Regions from separate parts of the Geobacillus sp. TFV-3 genome, predicted to be linked through region 1. Evidence: predicted binding sites of a transcription regulator. Region 1 holds the regulator's gene; the other holds the start of a gene.
What was found. Region 1 encodes CtsR, which represses protease genes until heat stress. Its sites were predicted from a motif close to ATGGTCAATAAAGGTCAAACA; they were not measured.
Positions count from the first base shown of each region.

Region 2: clpP (ATP-dependent Clp endopeptidase proteolytic subunit ClpP) is a predicted target of CtsR. The motif match lies at 1,953-1,973, and genes of this name have one in related genera.

Region 1 covers NZ_MPSP01000001.1:90,716-94,927, forward strand. The annotation lists rRNA gene BJQ97_RS00485 (23S ribosomal RNA) at 1-1,323, shown strand, start outside; rRNA gene rrf (5S ribosomal RNA) at 1,600-1,716, shown strand; gene ctsR (transcriptional regulator CtsR) at 1,982-2,443, shown strand; gene mcsA (protein-arginine kinase activator protein McsA) at 2,459-3,007, shown strand; gene mcsB (protein-arginine kinase McsB) at 3,013-4,104, shown strand; gene clpC (ATP-dependent protease ATP-binding subunit ClpC) at 4,101-4,212, shown strand, end outside.
Region 2 covers NZ_MPSP01000001.1:2,945,990-2,950,201, forward strand. The annotation lists gene BJQ97_RS15035 (glutaredoxin family protein) at 1-152, opposite strand, end outside; gene rpoN (RNA polymerase factor sigma-54) at 182-1,489, opposite strand; tRNA gene BJQ97_RS15045 (tRNA-Arg) at 1,647-1,718, opposite strand; gene clpP (ATP-dependent Clp endopeptidase proteolytic subunit ClpP) at 2,031-2,621, shown strand; gene BJQ97_RS15055 (HPr family phosphocarrier protein) at 2,701-2,958, opposite strand; gene whiA (DNA-binding protein WhiA) at 2,973-3,935, opposite strand; gene BJQ97_RS15065 (gluconeogenesis factor YvcK family protein) at 4,048-4,212, opposite strand, start outside.

The sequences.
Region 1 (4,212 bases):
CACTGCCAAGAAAAGCCTCTAGCGAGGGAAGAGGTGCCCGTACCGCAAACCGACACAGGTAGGCGAGGAGAGAATCCTAAGGCGCGCGGGAGAACTCTCGTTAAGGAACTCGGCAAAATGACCCCGTAACTTCGGGAGAAGGGGTGCTCTTTCGGGTGAAGAGCCTGGAAGAGCCGCAGTGAAAAGGCCCAAGCGACTGTTTATCAAAAACACAGGTCTCTGCGAAGCCGAAAGGCGACGTATAGGGGCTGACACCTGCCCGGTGCTGGAAGGTTAAGGGGAGCGCTTAGCGGAAGCGAAGGTGCGAACCGAAGCCCCAGTAAACGGCGGCCGTAACTATAACGGTCCTAAGGTAGCGAAATTCCTTGTCGGGTAAGTTCCGACCCGCACGAAAGGTGTAACGACTTGGGCGCTGTCTCAACGAGAGACCCGGTGAAATTATACTACCTGTGAAGATGCAGGTTACCCGCGACAGGACGGAAAGACCCCGTGGAGCTTTACTGCAGCCTGATATGGAATTTTGGTATCGCTTGTACAGGATAGGTGGGAGCCTGGGAAGCCGGAGCGCCAGCTTCGGTGAAGGCGGCGGTGGGATACCACCCTGGCGGTATTGAAATTCTAACCCGCACCCCTTAGCGGGGTGGGAGACAGTGTCAGGCGGGCAGTTTGACTGGGGCGGTCGCCTCCCAAAAGGTAACGGAGGCGCCCAAAGGTTCCCTCAGAATGGTTGGAAATCATTCGGAGAGTGCAAAGGCACAAGGGAGCTTGACTGCGAGACGGACAGGTCGAGCAGGGACGAAAGTCGGGCTTAGTGATCCGGTGGTTCCGCATGGAAGGGCCATCGCTCAACGGATAAAAGCTACCCCGGGGATAACAGGCTGATCTCCCCCAAGAGTCCACATCGACGGGGAGGTTTGGCACCTCGATGTCGGCTCATCGCATCCTGGGGCTGTAGTCGGTCCCAAGGGTTGGGCTGTTCGCCCATTAAAGCGGTACGCGAGCTGGGTTCAGAACGTCGTGAGACAGTTCGGTCCCTATCCGTCGCGGGCGGAGGAAATTTGAGAGGAGCTGTCCTTAGTACGAGAGGACCGGGATGGACGCACCGCTGGTGTACCAGTTGTCCCGCCAGGGGCACCGCTGGGTAGCTATGTGCGGACGGGATAAGCGCTGAAAGCATCTAAGCGTGAAGCCCCCCTCAAGATGAGATTTCCCACCGCGTGAAGCGGGTAAGATCCCTCGAAGATGACGAGGTCGATAGGTCCGAGGTGGAAGCGTGGCGACACGTGGAGCTGACGGATACTAATCGATCGAGGGCTTGACCTAACGAGAAAAGTGGAAGCGCCGCGGTCAGCTCTCGATGCCAAATGTTCTTCACCCGCAGGGGTGCTTGCACCCCGAGGGGGAAGGTTATTTGGCAGAAGAGAGCTAGGCGCTGGAACTGGACAACAAGAAAAGCGGCGGCGAGCCGGAGCTGGACAACGAAAAGCGCAGGCTTGCGGCTTCTTCCGACGGTTATCTAGTTTTGAAGGAATGAACATCCTGTTGACAAATCCAACAGGATGGATATAATAAGGATTGTCCATAAGTTGATGATCATTGCCTAGTGGCTATGGCGGAGGGGAAACACCCGTTCCCATCCCGAACACGGAAGTTAAGCCCTCCAGCGCCGATGGTAGTTGGGGCCAGCGCCCCTGCAAGAGTAGGTCGCTGCTAGGCAAAATGGAAAGCACGTCTTTTCTTTCTTGGGGAGAAAAGGCGTGCTTTTTCATTTATTCGGCTGCTTGACGTTTTATTGTCCCAAAAAAACGGATATTCTATAGCTAGTCTTCCTTCTTCGGTCACTCTTGAAATTTTCCGTAATACATTGTATAGTAAGAGTAAGGTCAAATATAGTCAAAGTCAACAAAGAGGCAATGGGGTGTCCTTGTCAGCGGACGGCCCATCGCCAGGTAGCTTGGTTGTAAGGAAGGTGGTAGGTAGAGTGCCGAACATTTCCGACATTATTGAGCAATATTTAAAGCAAGTGCTCAATATGAGCGACCAAGATATTGTTGAAATTAAACGAAGCGAAATCGCTAATAAATTCCAATGTGTTCCGTCGCAGGTCAACTATGTCATCAATACGAGGTTTACCCTTGAAAGAGGGTACATCGTCGAAAGCAAGCGCGGTGGCGGCGGGTATATCCGCATTATGAAAGTGAAAACAAAGAGTGAAGCACAGCTTATTGACCAGCTGCTCGAGCTGGTCGGCCACCGCATCAGCCAATCGAATGCGGAAGATGTGGTAAAACGTCTCGTTGAAGAAAAGGTAATTTCGGAGCGGGAAGCGAAAATTATGTTAAGCGCTATGGATCGTTCTGTTTTATATATCGATTTGCCCGAGCGGGACGAACTGCGGGCCCGCATGTTAAAAGCGATGCTGACGTCGCTGAAATACAAATAGGGGGAGGGGGAGGCATTGATTTGCCAAGAATGCAAGCAGCGGCCGGCCACGATGCACTTTACGAAAATTGTAAACGGAGAGAAAACGGAGTTCCATCTTTGCGAGCAATGCGCCAGAGAGCATGGCCATATGTTTACGTTCTACGGCAATGATGATTTTTCACTCAACAACTTGTTGGCGGGGCTTCTCAACTTTCAGGCGCCGATGAAAGAGATGACGGCGAACGCGTTTCCGAACCCGGATGTACTTCAATGTGAGACGTGCCAAATGACATACCATCAATTCACACAAATCGGACGGTTCGGCTGCGCTAACTGCTACCGGACGTTTGCCCGCTACTTGCCGCCGATTTTGAAACGGCTCCATAGCGGCAATACGGCTCATTCAGGAAAAATTCCGAAGCGAAAAGGCGGCGTTCTCCATTTGCGCAAGCAACTTGCTGTGTTGAAACAAAAGCTTCAGGAGCTCGTCGCTCGTGAGGAATTCGAGCGGGCGGCCGAGGTGCGCGACCAAATCCGCTCGTTGGAGGATGAACTGCGTCGACGCGGAGAGGAGGATATGTAAGCGGTATGTCGTTCGAGAAGTTTTTCAATACGGCGGTCAGCGCGTGGATGAGCCAAGAGGGGCCGGATTCGGACATCGTCTTAAGCAGCCGCATCCGACTGGCGCGCAATATCGTTGACTTTCGTTTTCCAACGCTGTTTAGCAGTGAAGAAGCGATGCAAATCGTCGCGTTGTTTGAACGGACGTTCGCCCATCGTTCTTACGGAGGGGCAGGCCGCTTCGAGTTGTTGAAAATGTCGGAGCTTCAGCCGATTGAAAAACGGGTATTGGTAGAAAAACACTTAATTAGTCCGCATCTAGCTGAGGATTCGCCGTTTGGCGCTTGTCTGCTTTCGGAAAATGAAGAAATCAGCATCATGATCAACGAGGAGGATCATATTCGCATCCAATGCCTATTCCCGGGGTTGCAGCTTGCTGAGGCGCTCGAGGCGGCGAGCGAATTGGACGATTGGATTGAAGGGCATGTCAACTATGCCTTTGACGAGCGACTAGGCTATTTAACGAGCTGTCCGACCAATGTCGGGACGGGATTGCGTGCTTCGGTGATGATGCATCTCCCAGCGCTTGTCATGACTCAGCAAATCAACCGCATCATTCCTGCCATCAATCAGTTGGGGCTCGTTGTCCGCGGAACATACGGTGAAGGGAGCGAAGCGTTGGGCAATATCTTCCAAATTTCCAACCAGATCACGCTTGGGAAATCAGAGGAAGACATTGTCGCTGATTTGCATACGATCGTCCAGCAACTGATTGCCCAAGAAAGAGCAGCTCGTCAGGCATTAGTGAAAACTTTAGGCATACAATTAGAAGACAAGGTGTTCCGTTCATACGGTATATTGGCCAACTGCCGCGTCATTGAATCGAAAGAAGCGGCGCAATGTCTGTCTGATGTTCGTTTAGGGATTGATTTAGGATATATCAAAAACATCTCGCGCAACATTTTAAATGAGCTGATGATTTTGACGCAGCCGGGATTTTTGCAGCAATATGCCGGCGGGGCGCTTCGCCCGGAAGAACGAGACGTCCGCCGTGCGGCGCTGATCCGGGAGCGTTTAAAGATGGAGGATCGAAGAAAGATGGAGGGTGATGAACGATGATGTTTGGCAGATTTACGGAACGGGCGCAAAAAGTGCTGGCGTTGGCGCAGGAAGAAGCCATTCGCCTCGGCCATAACAATATCGGCACAGAACATATTTTGCTCGGCC
Region 2 (4,212 bases), 2.9 Mb from region 1:
ATCATCAATTGGTATTTCTCAAGAAGCGCATCGTCTTGGTAAATGTCGATTTCTTCCATTGTAAACGGATCATCCGCCTGCAGTTCTGCCAAAACCGCTTTTGCTTTGTCGCAAAGCGGGCAGTTTGTTTTCGTGTACAACCGAATGTGCATCACGTTCTCCCTTTCCTTCACCGTCCGCATCAAGCTCCGGTATATTGCTTTCGCTTCGCCGAAGAGGGAATGCGCAGCTGCTCGCGGTATTTGGCGACCGTACGGCGTGAAATGGCGATGTGGTGCCGGTCGCGAAGCAACTCGGCGAGCTGCTGGTCGGAAAGCGGCGCCCGCCGGTCTTCCGCCGCGATCAGCTCTTGGATGATCGCTTTCACCTGGGTCGAGGAAGCCGCCTCGTCTGTTGCAAGGACTGTAGCCGCGCTCGAAAAAAAGCGGCGCAGCTCGATCGTGCCAAACGGCGTTTGCACATATTTATGACGCACCGCGCGGCTCACCGTCGATTCATGCACCCCAAGCTCCTCGGCCACCTCGCGCATCGTCATCGGTTTGAGCGCGGAAAGCCCGAACTCCAAACACAGACGCTGGCGCTCTACGATAACCGCCATAAGCTGAAGCAACGTCTGCTTTCGCTGCTCGAGGCTTTTCGCGAGCCACGTAAACTGCCGGTATTTTTCCTTGATAAACTGTTCGGCATGCCGGTCGCCGGATGCGGCAATGCGCCGCTCGTACTCCCGGTTCCATCCGAGCTCCGGATGGATGTCATCGTTGTAGGCGACCATCCAGTCCCCATCCGCTCCCCGGGTGACGATGACATCCGGCACAACGAAAGGCGGTGTGTCGCTCGAATAGTGAATGCCCGGACGCGGTTCGAGCGAGCGGATGAACTCGAAGACGCGCTGCAGTTCGCCAAGGCCGACGCCAAGCTGCTTGGCCAACGTTTTCCACGACTTTTCCGCAAAGGGAACAAAATGGTCGCGGACGATCGTTTCCGCCAGCTCGTCGCGCTCCGGAAGACGCTCAAGCTGCAACAAAAGGCATTCCGCCAAATCACGGGCGCCGACTCCCGGCGGGTCGAACGACTGGACAAGGCGCAGCCCCCGCTCCATCTCTTGTTCCGATGCGGAAAACCGCGCCGCCAGCTCTGCAAGCGGCACGCGCAAATAGCCGTCCTCATCGAGCGAGGCAATGAGATAGCGGACGATGCGATCTTCCCGATCGGCCAGCTTCAACGAAGGCAGCTGAGAAAGCAAATGGCCAGCAAGCGTCTCTGCGCGGGCGCCGATGTTCTCAAGCCACTGCTTTTGGTCCCGTTTCGCCCGATTGGACCGCTGCCGCACCCGGCTGCGGCGAATTTCCAAAAACGGGTTTTCCAACGACCGTTCATATAAAAACGCTTCCAAATCGACCGCGGAATACTGCAACAGTTCAATCGCCTGCACAAGCTCCTTTGTCAGCGACAACTGCAGCCGCTGCTCTTGCCATAACTCCGCCCTCATCGTCACGCCTCCTTTCTTTCTATTGTACACGACGGCGGGGATGGGGGGTAGGAGAAATTTTTGACGGTGCTTCCGAGATGGTGAAGCTTGGCCGTGCAATGTCGCTCCGAAAAAAAAACGAAAAACGGCTGCCAATGCAACCGTTTCCCATGTGAAGCGCCCTCGGCAGGATTCGAACCCACGCTAAGAGAACCGGAATCTCTCGTGCTATCCACTACACTACGAGGGCATGGCAGTTCATTATTTCTCTGTTTCGTTCCGTCGCATGTTCTATTATAGCAGGATCGTACAAAAATGCAAGGGGAAAATGCAATAAAAAACAGGAAAAATGAGGCCTTTGCTCCTTCCACATCAATGCCACCGCCACAGGCAACTGGTTAAAAAAATGAAAAAGCGGTTATGATGAAAAGAGGGATGTTCCCGCTAGCCGCGAATATGTTATAAAGAATGAGGAAGGTCGTTTTTTTTGACCTTCATTGACCATTCATGTATGATTAAGGCGTACATATTGATCCATAGGATGGAAAAGGAGGCGTTTTTCATGTATTTGATTCCGACTGTCATCGAACAGACGAACCGCGGGGAGCGAGCGTACGACATTTATTCGCGCTTATTGAAGGACCGAATCGTGTTCCTTGGCAGCCCGATCGACGACCAAGTGGCCAACTCGATCGTGTCGCAGCTGTTGTTTTTGGCGGCGGAAGACCCGGACAAAGATATTTCCTTGTACATCAACAGCCCGGGCGGCTCGATCACAGCCGGCCTGGCGATTTACGACACCATGCAGTTCATCAAGCCGGACGTATCGACGATTTGCATCGGCATGGCGGCATCGATGGGCGCGTTTTTGCTTGCCGCCGGTGCGAAAGGAAAACGGTTCGCCTTGCCAAACAGTGAAATCATGATCCACCAACCGCTCGGCGGCGCCCAAGGGCAAGCGACGGAAATCGAAATCGCAGCGAAACGCATTTTGTTCTTGCGAGACAAATTGAACCGCATTTTATCGGAAAACACCGGCCAGCCGATCGAGGTGATCGAGCGCGATACGGACCGCGACAACTTTATGACCGCGCAAAAAGCAAAAGAATACGGCATCATTGACCGCGTGCTGACGCGCGCTGATGAAAAATAAAATGAAAAGCAAAAGGCTGCTTCCGGCAACAACGGAGCAGCCTTTTCCATTCCTTTCCCCGCCAGCCCCACATGCTGCTTTACTTCTCCTTTTGCACATAGGCGGCGAGCTTTTCGATCGCTTCTTGCTCGTCCGGACCGTCGGCAATGAGCGTGATCACCGCTCCATGGCCGATGGCGAGGCTCATTAAGCCCATAATGCTTTTCGCGTTGACCCGTTTTCCGTCTTTCTCCAAAAAGACGTCTGCCGAGAAACGGTTCGCTTCTTGGACGAACAACGCCGCCGGGCGCGCTTGCAGCCCGGTTTTTAATTTCACTTCCACTTGTTTTTCAACCACTCTCCATCTCCCCTTTACAGCGATTTATGGAAATCGACCGGCTTTCCCGCCCGCAGCCGCTCCGCGATTTCGTCGATTTTGCGAAGCCGGTGGTTGATGCCGGATTTGCTGATTTTTCCGCCGGCAACCATCTCGCCGAGCTCTTTCAACGTCACGTCTTGATGCTCGATGCGCAGCTTCGCGATTTCCCGCAGCTTGGCCGGCAGCGAATCAAGACCAATCGTCTCGTCGATGTAGCGGATGTTCTCCACCTGGCGAAGCGCGGCGCCGATCGTCTTGTTTAAATTGGCCGTCTCGCAGTTGACGAGCCGATTGACCGAGTTGCGCATGTCGCGGACGATGCGAATGTCCTCAAAGCGAAGCAGCGCTTGATGGGCCCCGATGATGTTCAAAAACTCGGCGATTTTTTCCGCCTCTTTTAAATACGTAATAAACCCCTTTTTCCGTTCCAACGTTTTCGCATTTAGAAAAAAGTGACTGTTCATCAATTCGCATAACGACCGGTTATGCTCCTCATACAGCGAAAAAATCTCCAAATGGTAGGACGACGTCTCCGGGTTGTTGACCGAACCGCCGGCCAAAAATGCACCTCGCAAATACGAGCGCTTGCAGCATTTTTTCTTGACGAGCTCCGGGGAAATGTCATGGATGAGCGAAAAATCGCCGTTGACAATGTGAAGTTCACGAAGCAAAGAGGCCGCACCGTCGGTCACGCGGACGATGTAGACGTTATTTTTTTTCAGACGCATTTTCTTGCGGACAAACAGCTCAACGGCGACATCGTAGCCCTTTTTCAATAACGTATAAATGCGCCGAGCGATCGCCGCATTTTCTGTCTGGACATCGACCGCCATCCGCCCGCTGGAAAACGACAGCGAACCGTTCATGCGCAAAAGCGCGGACAGCTCCGCGCGCAAGCAACAAGGCTTCACCTCTAAATGGGTCAATTCCTTTTTCGTTTCCGATGCAAAAGACACGATTGCCTCACCTCCATTCGTTCCCCGCATCCGGCCGGTTGGAGGTGCCTAATCTTCGGCGCGGCCATAGGAAGCGGCGCCGCCCCTTGCGCGGCCTGCTCAACCCCTGCCTTTAACCGCGAGGGAGGAGCCCGAGAAGGAGGGCGGCAACTTTCGCCGTATTATGGCGAATCACCCCATCTTCATACGCAACAATATCGTCGCGGATGACTTGCAACGAAAGCCCGCTGCTGTCGTCACGCACCGGCTCGGCCCGTTCCGCCTCGTAGCGGCGGCG